One region of the Colwellia sp. Arc7-D genome, then DNA from elsewhere that is predicted to be linked to it. Evidence: predicted binding sites of a transcription regulator. Region 1 holds the regulator's gene; each other region holds the start of a gene.
The links. The regulator sigma-54, encoded in region 1, starts transcription at its own class of promoters, with help from an activator protein. The targets are predictions, from matches to a motif close to GTTGGCACGNNNNTNGNNT.
Positions count from the first base shown of each region.

Region 2: the regulator sigma-54 is predicted to act here: its motif matches at 4,382-4,400, upstream of DBO93_RS03350 (FlgO family outer membrane protein).
Region 3: the regulator sigma-54 is predicted to act here: its motif matches at 3,150-3,168, upstream of DBO93_RS12785 (DUF2884 family protein).

Region 1 covers NZ_CP028924.1:3,891,339-3,897,101, forward strand. The annotation lists gene lptC (LPS export ABC transporter periplasmic protein LptC) at 1-308, shown strand, start outside; gene lptA (lipopolysaccharide transport periplasmic protein LptA) at 340-819, shown strand; gene lptB (LPS export ABC transporter ATP-binding protein) at 820-1,551, shown strand; gene DBO93_RS16875 (RNA polymerase factor sigma-54) at 1,612-3,117, shown strand; gene hpf (ribosome hibernation promoting factor) at 3,153-3,440, shown strand; gene ptsN (PTS IIA-like nitrogen regulatory protein PtsN) at 3,470-3,922, shown strand; gene rapZ (RNase adapter RapZ) at 3,929-4,783, shown strand; gene DBO93_RS16895 (HPr family phosphocarrier protein) at 4,790-5,068, shown strand; gene mgtE (magnesium transporter) at 5,576-5,763, shown strand, end outside.
Region 2 covers NZ_CP028924.1:778,634-784,396, reverse strand. The annotation lists gene DBO93_RS03380 (protein-glutamate O-methyltransferase CheR) at 1-395, opposite strand, end outside; gene DBO93_RS03375 (chemotaxis protein) at 435-1,370, opposite strand; gene flgA (flagellar basal body P-ring formation chaperone FlgA) at 1,637-2,260, shown strand; gene flgM (flagellar biosynthesis anti-sigma factor FlgM) at 2,335-2,637, shown strand; gene flgN (flagellar export chaperone FlgN) at 2,663-3,094, shown strand; gene DBO93_RS03355 (LPP20 family lipoprotein) at 3,172-3,636, opposite strand; gene DBO93_RS03350 (FlgO family outer membrane protein) at 3,685-4,332, opposite strand; gene DBO93_RS03345 (flagella assembly protein FlgT) at 4,755-5,763, shown strand, end outside.
Region 3 covers NZ_CP028924.1:2,947,481-2,953,243, reverse strand. The annotation lists gene DBO93_RS12805 (hypothetical protein) at 1-521, opposite strand, end outside; gene DBO93_RS12800 (RNA methyltransferase) at 780-1,295, shown strand; gene DBO93_RS12795 (cold-shock protein) at 1,551-1,760, shown strand; gene zapE (cell division protein ZapE) at 1,862-3,034, shown strand; gene DBO93_RS12785 (DUF2884 family protein) at 3,243-4,046, shown strand; gene DBO93_RS12780 (tRNA-uridine aminocarboxypropyltransferase) at 4,228-4,998, shown strand; gene DBO93_RS12775 (DUF3010 family protein) at 5,099-5,536, shown strand; gene DBO93_RS12770 (M3 family metallopeptidase) at 5,618-5,763, opposite strand, start outside.

The DNA.
Region 1 (5,763 bases):
ACCCAAAAAACAATAAACCGACTTGGCAAATAACCGCCAATGAAGGCACGCTATATAATAATAATCGTGTAAAATTAAAAAATCGCGTACGTTTAATCGCCACTGATGAAGAAAGTTTAATACAGGAAGTACACGGAAAAAATCTAGAAATGGACTTAAAAACAAATATTATCAGCTCAGAGCAAACAATCTTAATATTAGGTAAAGGATTTACTATGTATGGCTCAGGATTAATTGTAGACTTAAACACAACACAGATGACATTGACTGAACATGTACAAACCATTTATAAAAAAATTAAAAAATAACCTTATTTATTTTTCTGCATTTGCATTATTAATGCCGACAGTAAATGCTGAAAAATTCGATGTTGACCAAGAAATTAAAATTTCTTCTTCACGCCAAGCAGCTGATCTGAAAAATAAAATATTCAGTTATATTGATAATGTCATTATCTCTCAAGGTTCACTGACAATTAATGCAGAACTCGTACAGGTGATAACTCAAGATAAAAGCAATAATAAAATTTATATTGCAAAAGGTTCTCCTGCGACATTTGAGCAAACGCTGCAAGATGGTAGCCCTATCAATTTACAAGCCAATGAAATTCGTTATGAACCTGATTTGAATACGGTTGTTATTTCAGGTAATGCTTTGCTACGCCAAGAAGGTAGTGAAGTAAGTGGCAGTAAAATTACCTATAACTTCGAGACTGAATATGTCAATGCCGAAAGCTTAGAAAATGCTAAGGTTGAAACAGTATTGCAGCCAAAAAATAAAACTGAATTGCCAAAAAAATCTAAGGACAAGCAAGAGTAAATGTCTACTTCAACATTATCAGCCATTGGCCTTGCAAAAGCCTACAAAGGCAGAAAAGTCGTTAAAAACGTTAGCATGAAGGTTTCTGCTGGACAAATTGTTGGCTTATTAGGACCAAATGGCGCAGGTAAAACCACTTCGTTTTACATGATCGTTGGCTTAGTTAATAACGACAGTGGCTCAATTATTTTAAATGACGAAGATTTAACCTTATTGCCTATGCATGAACGTGCCCGCAAAGGTATTGGTTATCTACCTCAAGAAGCTTCAATTTTTCGTAAACTAACGGTTTATGACAACATAATGGCTATTTTACAAACCCGTAAAACGCTAACCGACGTTGAAAGAGAAGAAAAACTTGAGCATTTATTAGAAGAATTTAACATTGGTCATATCAAAGACAACCTCGGCATGAGCCTTTCTGGTGGTGAACGTCGACGAGTTGAAATAGCGCGAGCTTTAGCTGCAGATCCTAAATTTATTCTCCTTGATGAACCTTTTGCTGGTGTTGATCCAATTTCGGTAGGTGATATAAAAAAAATTATCCTACACTTAAAAGAACGTGGCATAGGTATCTTAATTACCGACCATAATGTACGTGAAACCCTCGATGTCTGTGAGCATGCCTATATTGTTAGTCACGGCGAGCTTATTGCCGAAGGTAACTCTACTGAAATACTTGCAAATCAACACGTAAGAGATGTATACCTTGGTGAACAATTCACGCTATAGTGAATAACAGACTTACTCGGTAACATACTAATGTACTTGAACAGGGAAAAGAAAACGTAAATGCGTCCTACTCTGCAACTCCGTATCGGACAACAATTAACGATGACCCCGCAATTGCAGCAGGCTATCAAGCTGTTGCAATTATCGACCTTGGATTTACAACAAGAAATTCAAGAAGCTCTTGAAAGTAACCCTTTACTTGAAGTTGATGAATCTCCCGACAACAATTCAGAAAACACCCCTGACAATTTAGAAGAAGCATACTCCGCTGGTATTGGCGATAGCGTAGAAATATCCTCAGATGGCAGCGAAGATTCTGTACCGACTATTGATGAAATAAGCTCATCAGAAGGCCTAGCAAAAACTGACATACCCGAAGAATTAAATAGTGATACAACCTGGGATGACAACTTTAGTGCCAGTGCGAGCAGTGGCGGTGTTGGTCATGCATCAGAAGATTATACCTATCAGGGTGAAACAAAAGACTCCTTACAAGACCATCTTATTTGGCAAATGGAACTAACACCATTTAGCGATACCGATAGAACAATTGCTATCGCTATTATTGAAGCTATAGATGATGCCGGCTACCTAACAGTTTCTGCAGACGAGATATTAGAAAGCGTAGGCATTGATGGTGTTGAACTTGATGAAATTGAAGTAGTGCTTAAACGGATTAACGTTTTTGATCCGGTGGGCGTAGCGGCTCGTTCAATTCCAGAGTGTTTACTTATTCAGCTCAACCAATTTTCAAAAGATACGCCTTGGCTCGCTGAAAGTAAGTTAGCGGTAACCGAGCATATCGAATTATTGGGTAATCGCGATTATCGCCAATTGATGCGAAAGTTACGCATTAAAGAAGACCAATTACGTGAAGTTATTCGCTTAATACAATCATTAGACCCTCGCCCGGGCGATAGTGTTATCAAGAGTGAAGAACAGTATGTTATTCCTGACGTGTCGGTTGAAAAGAAAAATGGTCGCTGGACTGTAGAGCTAAACCCAGACACAGCACCTAAGTTATCGGTAAATCAACAATATGCTGCCATGTCTCGCTCGATGAAATCATCAGCAGACAGTCAATTTATTCGCTCGAACTTGCAAGAAGCTAAATGGTTTATCAAAAGCCTTGAAAGCAGGAACGATACCTTGTTAAAAGTGTCCAATTGTATTGTACAGCGCCAGCAGGGTTTCTTTGAACATGGCCCTGAAGCTATGCGACCTATGGTTTTAAATGATATTGCCGAAGCGGTAGATATGCACGAATCGACTATTTCTCGTGTTACTACACAAAAGTATATGCATACACCCAGAGGCATTTTTGAGCTTAAATACTTCTTCTCTAGCCATGTAAGTACTGAAAATGGTGGTGAATGCTCATCAACCGCTATTCGTGAGTTAATTAAAAAACTTGTTGCCGCCGAAATACCCGCAAAGCCATTAAGCGACAGTAAAATCGCCGATATCTTGGCCGAACAAGGCATTAAAGTAGCAAGACGCACTATTGCCAAGTATCGAGAGTCACTCTCTATACCGCCGTCAAATCAACGTAAAAGCCTATTGTAGGCAACCTTAATCACCAAAAAAGAGGAATGAAGCTTATGCAAATTAATCTTACTGGACACCATGTCGATGTTACCGACTCATTACGTGATTATGTTAATGCTAAATTTGAAAAAATAGAGCGCCACTTTGAACACATTAATAATGTACATGTGGTACTAACGGTTGAAAAATTGAACCAGATCGCTGAATCTACTGTGCATTTAACGGGCTCGGAGGTTCACGCTAAGGCTGAACATAACGATATGTATGCATCAATTGATGCATTAATTGATAAATTAGATCGCCAAATTTTGAAATACAAAGGCAAAATCAACAAGCATTAGCGCCAAGTCGCTTTAGGTTTTATAAGTTTATGAAGTTGCAAGATATCCTAACCCCGGAATGCACTATTTGTGCAGCACCGGGTTCCAGTAAAAAACGTATTCTAGAATACTTAAGTAGTCTGGCCGCTGAAAAATTGGTTGAACACGATACTTTTCAGCTACTAGAAAGCCTAGTTAAGCGCGAAAGAATGGGTTCTACCGGCATAGGAAATGGCATAGCGATACCGCATGGACGTTTAGATAATTCTACCCAACCCATTGCGGTGGTTATTACCACAGAAGAGCCGATAGATTTTGATGCGATAGATAATCGTCCTGTGGACATTTTTATTGCTTTATTTGTGCCCGAAAATGAATGCCAAAATCACCTGTGTACATTACAAAGTATCGCAAAAATTTTTCGTGAAAAACAATTTTGCAAACAAGTGCGTAAATGCCAAAGTAACCAAGAGCTGTTTCAGCTAATCCAACAGGCGAGTTAAGTCCCCATGAAGTTAATTATAGTCAGTGGTCGTTCAGGATCAGGTAAAAGTGTTGCATTACGCGTATTAGAAGATCTGGGCTACTATTGTGTAGATAATATACCGGTTAATTTGTTACCCGCTTTAATTCATACCGTCATTAATGATTATGAAAATGTTGCCGTCAGCCTAGATGTTCGAAACCTACCTGCTGACCCTAACGATGTACCCGAAATTATAGAATACTTACCTAATGCCGTAGAGCTAAGTTTACTTTATTTAGATGCCGACGATAGTGACCTAATCCGTCGTTTCAGCGAGACACGACGCTTACATCCGCTAATTAGACAAAATATAGCCTTAGACCAAGCCATAGCCTTAGAAAAAAAGCTTCTTGAACCTATCGCAAGTCGTGCACATTTATATATTAACACTAGCCAGCTATCACCACATCAGCTAGCCGACTTAGTTAGAGAGCGTATACTAGGTAAAAAATCGGGTTCTATGGTGGTTGTTTTTGAATCTTTTGGCTTTAAACATGGCGTACCACAAGATGCAGACTATGTATTTGATGCGCGATTTTTACCTAACCCATTTTGGGATAAAGAACTTAAGGGCTTCACCGGATTAGATAAACCTGTGCAAGATTTCCTTGCTAGCCAACCTATTGTGACAAAGTTTATTTGGCAAATAAATAGCTTCATGATGACCTGGTTACCGCATCTAGAACGAAATAATCGCAGTTATATTACTATAGCGGTTGGTTGTACCGGCGGTATGCATCGCTCTGTATATATCACCGAATTACTCGCAAATAATATGCGTAAAGAACGTAAAGACGTGCAGTCTCGTCATCGCGATTTACCTGTTGCCACAACGTAACTTGCTATGAGCACACAAGCCAGCCGTTATGTTCTCATCATCAACAAGCTTGGGCTTCATGCCCGAGCGGCTTCTAAACTCGCACAATTAAGTCAAAAGTTTACCGCAAAAGTCACCATTGAATTAGACGAAAATCATGCCGACGCCAACAGTATTATGGGCATAATGCTGCTTGCAGGTGCACAAGGTAAAACCGTTAAGGTAATTGCTACGGGTGAAGACGCTGAATTAGCACTCGAAGAAATTTGCCAACTTTTCAGCAACAAATTTGATGAAGCCGAGTAGCAAAACTCATATTTATTGTCGGCACCGTTAAGTCAATAAAAAAGCTGCGAAATATCGAAAATTACGGTAAACTCAACGCGTTAAATATTAACATTCGATACCATATAAAATAATGAATTAGCTAACTTATCGTTAAAGTTGGGAATTTAGCACAATCGAATTACCTCAAGCATATTCATTCTCGGCTTTGCCTGTAAAGTCGAAATGCATTACATATTCATTTAGTCGAATTTTCACTCATTTGGTATAATTTAATAGAAAGTTAATAATTGTCATTTATCATCGGGCTGTTTAACTTTTTTGGTTAATTTTTTTGGTTCAAGTTTACGAGACTAAAGTAACCTTAATTAACCTCAAAATAATGTAGTTTTCAATTATATATGGCGTACTCACACGTTAATTTGATTGTAATGCATAATATTCAGGTGCTAAATACCATATTAAACACCTGACAGTAAGTTCAACATCCTTAACAGTTTTCGTTTTGTAGCGGCAAAAGGTAAAAGTATGCCGGAAGTTTCCGAACAAGAATATAGTCACCAACGCCTCCAGCAGGTTAACGATGCCCTCGATAGCGGTATGTTTGTCTATGTCCGCAAGTTATTGCAAGACATGCCAGCTTACGACCTTGCCTTACTTTTAGAGTCATCTCCGACCAAAAGCCGTATGGCTCTTTGGCAGTTAATTGATGCCGA
Region 2 (5,763 bases), 1.2 Mb from region 1:
TTATTTTTTTGAAATTCATAAATAACCATAGCGATTGAATATGGCTCTTGCCCTGAAGAACTAGCTGCTGACCATATTTTTAATGGTGTTTTCTGATTTTTAAACTCTGCCAATATACGATTTTTTAACAATTCAAAAGGATACTCGTCACGAAACCATAGCGTTTCATTGGTAGTCATAGCGTCAATAACTGCCGCCTGCAGTTGCCGTTTAGCCGGATTAAGTGTTTGCAATACAAGCTCTGACAATGATTTGATGTCAAACCTTTCCATCAGAGGAGATAATCGACTTATCACTAGGTACTGCTTATTCTCACCTAAAACGATGCCACATTGTTGCTCTAGAAAAATGCGAAATTTATCATAGCTTTTATTATCTAGTTGCTTGGCTAACACTCGCAATAATCCACCTTTATTGAATAATACAAATACGGATTAAGTAACTTCATTATGTTTTAACCACTTTTTAACGGCTATCGCTAGCTCATCGGGGTGAAACTTAGGAATAAAGTCTTCAGCGCCCACTTTCTCAACCATGGCATTATTAAAAACACCACTTAACGAGGTATGTAATATTACCGGCATCTTTTTTAACTTGTCGTTGTTTTTAATTTCTGCAGTGAGTGTATAACCGTCCATTTCTGGCATTTCAATATCAGAAATCAATAATGCCACTTTTTCAGTGATATTATTTTGACACCCTTCAGCAATTTTGTGCAATTGATCAAGGGCATCTTGACCATTTTTTGCCAATAGCATGGTTAGTCCAAGCGGCTCAAGTGCTCGTTTAACTTGATTACGTGCCACAGATGAATCATCAGCGATCATAATAACTCGCTCACCAATTTGTTCGCCAACGCTAGAATCGGCAATACCTTCACTTAAATTAGTTGAAATAGGACTAATTTCATTGAGGATTTTTTCAACATCAAGAATCGATACCATTTCGTTATCAATTTCAGTCACTGCAGTTAAATAACTAGATTTACCCGCACCTTCAGGTGGTGGCATCATGTCTTTCCAGCTCAACGTAACAATACGTTCAACACCCGCAACAAGAAAGCCCTGCACGCTTCGGTTGTATTCAGCAATAATAACGAAACTACTTTCTGTTTGAACAATATCTGGACCTCCGGTCGCTTTACTTAAGTCTATTACGGAGATAGTTTGACCACGAATATGGGCCACACCTTTGATAAACTTGTCTTGCTTAGGTAATTGAGTCAACCTTGGGCATGGCATAACTTCTCGTACTTTAAATACGTTAATACCAAAGTGTTGGCGTCCAATAAGTTTAAATAGCAGCAGCTCTAATCTGTTTTGTCCGACTAATTGAGTGCGCTGATTAACTGAGTCTAGTATGCCTGTCATAAGAAACCTCTTTGGTATGCCATTGCAAATATAACAAAGGCACGATTCTTGATTGTACAATCATTAAAACCACTAATGTCTGTGCATAACGTAAATACTTTGACGTTATGTATATTAATTTAAGTTGAGTTGATTTTAGTTAACTAAATTAAGCTTAGACGAGTATTTTTATTTCCCTAGCATTCAAATAAGAAATTATGAGCCAATTAAAGATAATATTAACAATAGCCCTTATATACATAGCCATAGTTAATTCGAGTTCAGCCATGACGTTTGATCGGGAGTATCTCTATAACTTCATCAAAAAACATGTCGAGAATAACGTGAGTTTACCTGCTCAAGGAAAGCTAAATGTCGAAGTATCTGAAATAGATCCTCGCATTTCATTACAATCTTGTGTGTCACCATTAACGGCAAATATACCTGAAAACCATAACGGTAGAAACGTAAATGTTAAAATTGTTTGTTCCGACGAAAATTCTTGGTATTTATATATACCGGTAAAAATTCAAACAATAGTGCCTGTTGTAGTGACACGAATGCGCGTCAGCAAAGGTACTTTACTCAGTCAAAGTAATATAGAACTTATATTTAAAGACTCAGGGCAAATTCGAGGGGCAGTGATGACAGATCCAAGCCTTGCCACTGGGGTGCGCACCAAAAGAAATTTATCTCAAGGTAGCGTTATAACAAATAAAAACACCTGCTTTGTTTGTAAAGATGAGCCTGTGAATATCATTGCTAAGTCAGATAGCTTTGAGATTAAGTCGTTTGGCGTTGCGTTAGACGACGGCAGCTTAGGTGAAATTATATCCGTGCGAAATAAGCAATCTGGACGAATTGTTCAAGGGCAAGTTAGCGCTATTAACCAAGTCGTAATTAATTTATAATAATTGCTTAAGTTTTCTGCTGTTTTGCCGATAAAAGGTTAGAAACCAATAACTGTTGTAAGTAGGATACAATAATGGCTATTAATATCAATAACTTGAGTAACACCAACCAAGTAAAGCAACAAGTTCAAACTAAACAGCAAGTTAGCGAAAATGCAAATACATCGCAACAAGCTAAATTAGCACCTCGCGATTCGGTGTCAATTACCCCACAAGCAAAACAGATGACTGAGTTGCAAAAAAAGGCAGCTGACTCACCAGTGCTAAACCAGAAAAAAATAGCTGAATTAAAAGATGCTATTGCATCTGGTGATTATAAAGTTAATCCTGAAAAACTAGCAGCGAGTATTGCTAACTTTGAATTTGATCTCAACTAACTCGTAAGAATTAAAGGAGTAATAAGTGTCTGAAAAAATAACACCGCAACAATTGATCTCTCAACAGTTATCTCAGTTGATGCAACTAGAAACGTTATTAAATACAGAGAAAGACGTCCTTCAGAAACAAAACCCTGATGCACTTATTAGTATTACCTCAGATAAAAACAACTTACTGATAGCGATTCAAGAAATTGACAATGCTATAGGACAAAGTTTTGAGTTCAAACAAGAAAAGTTAGCTGGTAATTTCGACACAGAGTTAGCCGATATTGAAGCGTGTTTAGTCCGCTGTAAAAAACAAAACCAAATTAATGGTTTAATCATTCATCAGTCTCAACTCTCAGTTGAACGAATGAAAACCTCTTTATTAGAAAATCATAATAAGTCATCAATGACTTATGATAGCAAAGGAAAAACCTCTGGTGGGCTGAGTAGCCTAGGGTTAAAAGCTTAAGCACTTTTATTTTGAATTTATACCTAAAAAAACCAGCGAAAGCTGGTTTTTTTAGGTATAAATTTCAGCCACTAATGCTAATAATAAGTGATATGCTTTATTTCTTGACGGTTAGACGATGCATTATAAATTTCATATACATCTTTAAAGTCTAAGCTTAACTCTGTTGTGTAACTGTCACCAACAGGGTAACTTTTTACAACTTTAGCGCCACGAATAATACCTTGTACCGAAGCCTTTAGTAGTTGGTTATCTACCACTAAATTAGACATAGTGGTTTTGCCATCAATACTTTGCCCATAAACTTGTTCTGCAAGCTCAGCATAGGCAGCAATTTTTGACGCTTTCATTGCCATTAACATACGTTGTGTTTTGTCTGTTGAGTTTTGCAAACTAATTGGCGCTTGGCCAATAGCCGTTAATACAGGAAATTGCTCTGGCTTTACATTTTGCCATTCAACATGTCTATCAAACACCGAAGAACATGCGCTCAAAACTATAGCACTTAAAAAAATTGCGATATTATTGCGTAAAGTATTCATATTCACCTTCGATATTATCATTCTCATCATTGGAGTATTACTTCTGTATTATTTCTGTATAGCAATTGCACGAGCATCATCAGCTAGCATTGCGCTGTCACGTATGATCATGCCATCTTTCATTTTAACATTATCATCATTTTTAAAGTCATCGCCTACAACCCAAGCCGGAATAAAAGACTGAGCAGTTGCAACAACAACACGTGATTGCATACCTATCATCCGAGCATTAACTAAAACCCCTGCTTCTTGTTGCATCATGGTTCCGGTCACTACATAGTCAATTATCTGACGTTCAGGTAATTCTTTCCAATCTCGGCTAAAAACATAGTCACCATCTTCAGTAACTCGAATATGCCCAGTAGTTTTAAAATCAATAACCACTAAGCCATGTCGCTGCATTTCATGAACAAAGCTTTCAGATAGTTGATTACCAAGCCAATTGGTTGATTCTAAATTTTTTAAATCCACAAATGACGCAATGGCAATTGGCGTTTTAGGATTTACAAATGTACTACTTTCCAACATTTGATATGCCAAACCTTTAACTACATCGTTTATTGCATGACGAGGTAACGCAAAGCTGTCAATTTCTTGTTTATCAACGTAATTAGAACCATAAAAATCATTGTTTTTGGTTTTTACAGAACACGCCATAAGTGTCGGTATTAGTAATGCTATAAGCCAATTTTTCATTGAGCTATCCTCAATTAATACAAATATCATAAAATTAATACAAATAACAAAGCATGATCCGCGCCAATATTTAAATTTAACTTGGCTTCATCAATATTAGATTAAAAACCAAACAGTATATGAATAAAAGATACCAGAGGAATTATTAATAACACTCTACTGATGCCTATTTGCTTACCTAATCGATTACCTAGTAGAACGCCTAAATAAAAGGCAAACCTCTCTGCTTATATTATAGAGTGATACCAAGTTGTGTATTCTCCAATGAATACCACCTAAAACTTTACCCTGTGTTTTAACACTGGGGGACATAAAAATACCACGTTTATCAACTCATATAATAGTGAACTAAATTAGCTAGGTAATAGCTTTACCAACATTGGTTTATATTTAAAGTATTAGTAGGCACAAAAAGTGCATATTTGAATAGAGAAATCGATCCACTATTAAAAGAGATATTTATGCGCTTAAGTTCAATTTGCCTTTGCTTTGCTTTATTCAGTAGTGCCAGTTTTGGACAATGGTATGAATCGCAAGGTGTGGCGAGCATAAAAAATGGTGATAATAAAGCAGCCAAAGCTCAAGCGATGCAAAATGCACTAAAAAAAGCGTTGTTGGTTGCAGGTGCTTCTGTATCAAGTGTACAACAAGTCGTTAACGGCTTACTCACCCAAGATCAAATAAGCATACGAGCCAGTGGCAGTGTTAATTCATTAGCCTTGATCAGTGAAACCTACAACGACGACTTTGTAACAGTTACTATTCGAGCTGATATTTTCCCACAAGAAAAAAAATGTTTTGCCGCTGATTATAAAAAATCGATGTTACTTACTCGTAGTAATATATTGCATCGAGAACAAGCCAATATTGGTAGTATTTATGCACTTGATAAAACATTAATTAAAAAGCTCGCCAGTAAAATACAGCAGCAAGGGATATATCTAGACACTAAGTTAGCGCTGCAAACCAAAACAGAATTTTCACGATACAATCAAAGCTTGCAAGCTCAAAGCTTAAAAAATTTAGCGATGTCGTTAGCTAATATGTCAGACAGCCAATATGTTTTATTTTCAGAAATTCAAGACCTATCTATGGCGGATGATGAAAACAATGATTGGCAATTCTGGCAAAAAAATATTTATCAACGCCAATTTAATATCGCACTCTATGTTCACGATGGCACCACAGGTGAAAGAATTCTAGATAAACATTATCAAAGTTCTGCGCCATGGGATTTTGATAAGCGTAAACATATTGATGTAACTAGCCAAAACTTTTGGCAGAGTGAATATGGCCAACAAATAAACCTGTCTTTAGATGACATGGTGCGAGATATCGACGAAAACATGATGTGTCAGCCAACCCAAGGTCGCATCGTGCAAGTTCAGGGTAATTCAATTACTTTTAACTTAGGCAAAAGACACGGGGTGC
Region 3 (5,763 bases), 940 kb from region 1:
GCAGGTGGTGGTGTTACAGGTGCGGTTAGATCAAAGTCAACGCGAAACTCTCGCCCTTGTCGAATCAGTCTATAAGTAAATTTATCAGGGTAGATATACATCTGCCAAGTATTGCCTGCTGATTGCGGAATCCCGGTACTAACAAATAATTGTTTTGAGTATTCATCAGCGGGAAATGATTGTGCTTGATCCCAGCCTGCATCTGTTGTGTGACCGCCATACATAGTACTTTCATCATGACTACCATCACGATGACGATGATCATGCTTTAATGATAAACCTGAACCTGTTTTGGTGATAATCCAAGTTCGCGAGGCATCGTCACCAACATGAAAAGGTATTTCGAGTTTATCTTCTGAGCATTTTCGAACGTGCATGATTAAATCTTTGTTAGCAAAACTATCACCGCTCGCGTTATCAATAGTTACTTGGCCTTGATAGGCTTTATCACAGTGAGCCTTAATACTATTAAAAAAACTATCATGGGTTTCTATCGAGACTAACGGTGCTTCAGTTGCCATAGCAACATTAACAAAGGAGATGATACTAGTGGAAAATATGAGTGCTAATATGTTTGTTTTAGTTTTCATTTTATAAACCTAAATTGATTAATCTTTAAAACTTGCTTACCAAATGCTATCAGATAACTTATATAGATAGTTGAAAAATTTTAGCAGCTATAATGTTGACTTCAAATTTTTAAAAATTCCCTTGTAGTATTAACGTCGTCAGCGCAAAATTGCGAAAAATTATGCTGCAAAATATAAAGTGAAGGATAGATGAAATTAAAGACTGAACAGGTTGTTATTGGTTTAACTGACCCGAAAAGCCCGACCAATGTTGGTGCGGTAATGCGTGCTGCTGGATGCTATCAAGCAGATGAAGTGCGTTACACCGGTGTTAGATATGCCCGCGCAGCAAAATTTCATACCGATACAAAAGATGCATTAAAAAATATTCCATTAAATGCTGTTGATTCATTAATTCATGATATACCTTCCGATTTACGCATTGTTTGTGTCGATTTAGTGGAAGGAGCGATACCGTTACCTGAGTTTGAACACCCAGAAAAGGCACTCTACATTTTTGGCCCTGAAGATGGCACCATAGCTCAGGAGGTTATTAACGTTGCTGACGCTGTAGTGTATGTGCCAACAATAGGCTGTATGAACTTAGCCGCGAGCGTTAATGTTTTACTTTATGACCGTTTAGCAAAGTCGAAGCATTTAGTGGCTAATGACGATCTAATTAAACGCAGTCGAGACACTAATAATACGGTTTTCGTGAAAACCTAGTAAGTTGTAGCTAGAAGATTTAATCATCTATTTAAAATATTATTTATCAGTATTTGATACTTTTATTCTAAACAGGTTGACTATTGCTAGAAACTAGATACAATACGTCCAGCTAGAAAGTAAGACCTATATTTATGTACAAAGTTTCGCAGTTATATTAGTAAGTAGCTCGTCCTGTTTAATAAGTAATAGCAACACTCTCTGCAACATCGCCTTATTTTTGAGGCATCAATTACGAATAAATAGGATAATAAAATGTCTAATACAACTACTGGTACAGTAAAATGGTTTAACGAGTCTAAAGGCTTTGGTTTCATCGAGCAAGAGTCTGGTCCAGACGTTTTCGCACATTTCTCTGCAATCTCTGGCGACGGTTTTAAAACTCTTGCTGAAGGCCAAAAAGTACAGTTTACTGTTACTCAAGGTCAAAAAGGTCCTCAAGCTGAGAACATCGTAGCACTTTAATTAATATTTCTTAGCTGGTTATACTAGCTAAAATATTAACAGTGTTAAAAAGAGGGGAGACATTAGTCTGCCCTTTTTTGTGTCTGTAAATAAATAAAACTATGTCAGTGCTTGAGCAATACCAGCAACTAATAAAACACAAAAAGCTTACACCCGATACCGAGCAGTATAAAGCAGCCGTTGCTTTAGATAACCTTTCAAAAAAATTAACACACCCACCAAAAAAAATATCAGTAATTACCACAGTAAAAAATTTATTTACCAAGTGTGAACCTATTCAAGGCATCTACTTTCATGGTCGTGTAGGTCGCGGAAAAACCATGTTAATGGATTTATTTTATCAGCAACTTAGCATAACTCGTAAAAGGCGTATTCATTTCCATCATTTTATGGAAAGTGTTCATCAGCTTTTAAGCGAACATAGTGGTAAAGATAATCCATTGGCAGTTATTGCAAATATTTGGACTACTGAGGTTGATGTACTCTGCTTTGATGAATTTTTTGTCAATGATATTGGTGATGCTATGTTATTAGCGGGTTTACTTAGTGCCATGTTATCAAACGGTATTACTTTAGTGGTAACGTCAAACTGTCCACCAGAGCAGCTCTATAAAAATGGCTTACAACGTGAACGTTTTTTGCCGACAATTGATATTATTAATCACTACTGTCAGGTTATATCAATCGACGGACCTGATGATCATCGATTATTAAAAACAGATATCAATAACTTTATATATCGAGATTTTAATATAGGGGGTGACACTGAAAGTCACTTTTTAACAAATCATTTTAAAGCGTTAGTCGTAGGTAACGTTCGTTATAATGATAATATTTTTATTAATAATAGGGCTATAGCCTTTAGGGCGAGCAGTGATAATACTATTTGGTTTGATTTCATGGCGCTGTGTTCAAGCCCTCGAAGCCAAAGAGACTATATCAAGCTAGCAGATCGTTTTACCAATGTACTTATCAGTAATGTGCCACAATTTAGTGGCGAATTAATCCCTGCTGTATTTTCTGGTGTTGAAGATGGTTATCAACGAAGTGGTGTAGTAATGGGGCAATTAAGAGGCTTGGATGATGAGGCTCGTCGTTTTATCGCGCTTGTCGATGAATTTTATGACCGAGGTGTTCGCTTAATTGTTACTGCAGATGTTGATATTGCTGAACTTTATCAAGGTACACAACTTAATTTTGAATTCGCCCGCTGTCGCTCACGCCTTTTTGAAATGCAACGATTAAGTTATATAAATACCACCTCTTACTCCTAAAATGTTAGTTGTTAAATTAACCATAAAGTTAATAATCTCGCCAAGTTATCGTTTAATCTATTTATCTTTAAATTAATATGTTTTTCTTACTTGTTGATATTAAAGGTATTTTAATCTTGGCATCAGACTTGTAAATAAACTGGTTAACTGGCGGTTTTTATTTCATTCAAGCCGCTATTGAAACGTTTAATTATAAAGGAAGATTAAGATGAAAACATTGATTGCAACAGCACTAATGATGGCAAGTACTTTAACTTATGCGCACGATAATTCTTTTTCGAGTGAAGCATGTAATGTTGACTTAAATGGTGGCATTAATATCAGTGATACAGAAATCGTATTTTCTAAAAATAAATCGTCACTTTATACCATTGCAAACAATGATACATTGCTGATCAAAGGTAAGGAAGTTACGTTAACATCTCATCAAAAATCATTGCTACGTGACTATTCAAGCCATATTCGTGATGTTGTACCTGAAGTCAAAAGCATCGCCTTAGACGCTATAGATTTAGCCATTGACGGCGTTAATCTCGCTTTTAACGAATTATTAGGCGAAGGCAATAACGTCAGTTCTGATCTCACTACACAATTAATCAGTATTCGTGGCGAAGTTAACGCTGAATTTAATAACCAAAATAGTTTCTATATTGATGAAGAGGGCTTTTCAGGGAAAGATTTTTTTGGTGATGATTTTGAGCAAAGAATTGAATCTGCGGTAGAAAGTACGATCAAAAACTCTTTAGGGACTTTAATGATTGCAGTGGGCCAAGAAATACTGTTTTCAGGTGGAGATATGGACGCCTTTGAAACTAAAATGGATAATTTTGGTGAACTCATTGGCAACGAAATGGAAACTCGAAGTGAGAGCATAGAAAAACGAGGTGAAGCGCTATGTCAGTCGATCATTGTGATTGATGAAATGGAAGAGCAATTAAGAAATAGTATTAATGAAATTGCTGATTATGATTTTATTACCGCGAGTATAAAAACAAGCCATAATGAGATCTAAACTATTGTTTATCATTACTTAACCATTTTTAGTTTTACATTGTGTTAAAGATAGATACCGCATAAATATTAGATGGATACAAAACAGTTAAAGCGTAACCGGGTTTAGGTTACGCTTTTTTATTGCCAATAAAGTAGGTGCACGTTAAAGTAGCGCCCTCAATAGCCCTGATATATATTTTATGCACGCTGTACAGCAACTCCACCAATATCGTAAAAGCTTAAGCACAACTACCTATAAGTCGAGAGGTCAGCGCGTTATTCGCTGTGAACTGTGCCGTTTAGCAAAGCCTTTTTGTATTTGCGCTTTAGCACCAAAGGTTAGCTCACAAGCCGGATTTTTGATGTTGATGTACGATACTGAAGTATTAAAACCGAGTAATACCGGAAAGTTAATCGCAGATTTGATACCAGACAGCTTTGCCTTTCTTTGGTCAAGAACCCAAGTAAACCCCGATATTATTAGTTTATTAAATGATCCTATGTGGCAACCTATGGTCGTTTTTCCAAAAGCTTATGCGGGTGAAGAACGTGAAATTTTCGATAATGAAATTACAGTCACATCAGGAAAACGACCGTTATTTATTATGCTGGATGGTAGTTGGCGAGAAGCTAAAAAAATGTTTCGCCGCAGTCCTTATTTACAAAACTTGCCTGTAGTGTCATTTACTCCAAAAACGCCGGAGGACTCGACAGAGCTTAGCTCACGTTATCAAATTCGTTTGGCGGCTAATAATACAGAATTAGCGACAGCTGAAGTCGCTGCACAGGTTTTATCTCTAGCAGGAGAGCAAACTAATGCTGATTTACTCGATCTTTGGTTTGATGTTTTTAGTTATCAATATCAACGCGGTGTTTGCCAAATAAATAAAGCTAATCCAAATGCTGTGGCAGATTACACAGCGTTTGCCAAACTTAATGGCATCACTTTGGCTAAAGATATAACGAACTAAAGCAGTTTATTCTAAAAGCTTAATTTTAAATGCATGAAAACACTGCAGCTAAAGCAAAACTATTTTATAATAATGCACATTATTGAAACGAGGTTAATTTATGAAAATATGTGGTGTTGAATTAAAAGGTAACGATGCAATTATTTGTATCATGTCGCGGGAAAGTGGGTTGTACGACATACCAAAAACGCGCGTACAAAAAATTAGTCTTGTTGATGCTGGTGATGCAGAGCAAGTACAATACTTTCAGTTTGCTTTTGCCAAACTGATGGAAGATTATAAAGTTGATAAAGTGGTTATTAGAGGCCGAGCTTTAAAAGGCAAGTTTTCGGGTGGTCCAGTTGGCTTTAAATTAGAAGCAGCCATTCAATTGATAAAAGATTTACCTGTAGAAATATTGGCGGGTACTTTTATCAAAAAAGCATTAACACGCAGCCAAGTAGATATCGACTTTCGTGATACAGGTTTAAAGCAATATCAAGAAAGTGCGTTTGAAACAGTATTTGCTTTTTTTGAAGGCAGTATGTATTTACAATAAATACAAATGTTATAAACAGTTAATAAAAAGGGTCGCTATTTAGCGACCCTTTTTTCGTTTAGTTAACAGTTAAATTTTATCTTATTTACTTGTTAAACCTCGACGTTCTAGTAAAGGCTCTACTTTTGGATCTTGGCCTCTGAATCGACGATACATAATAGTTGGATCGTCAGTTCCACCACTTTCCAATACATGTTTACGGTATAACTCAGCAGTTTTTTGATCGA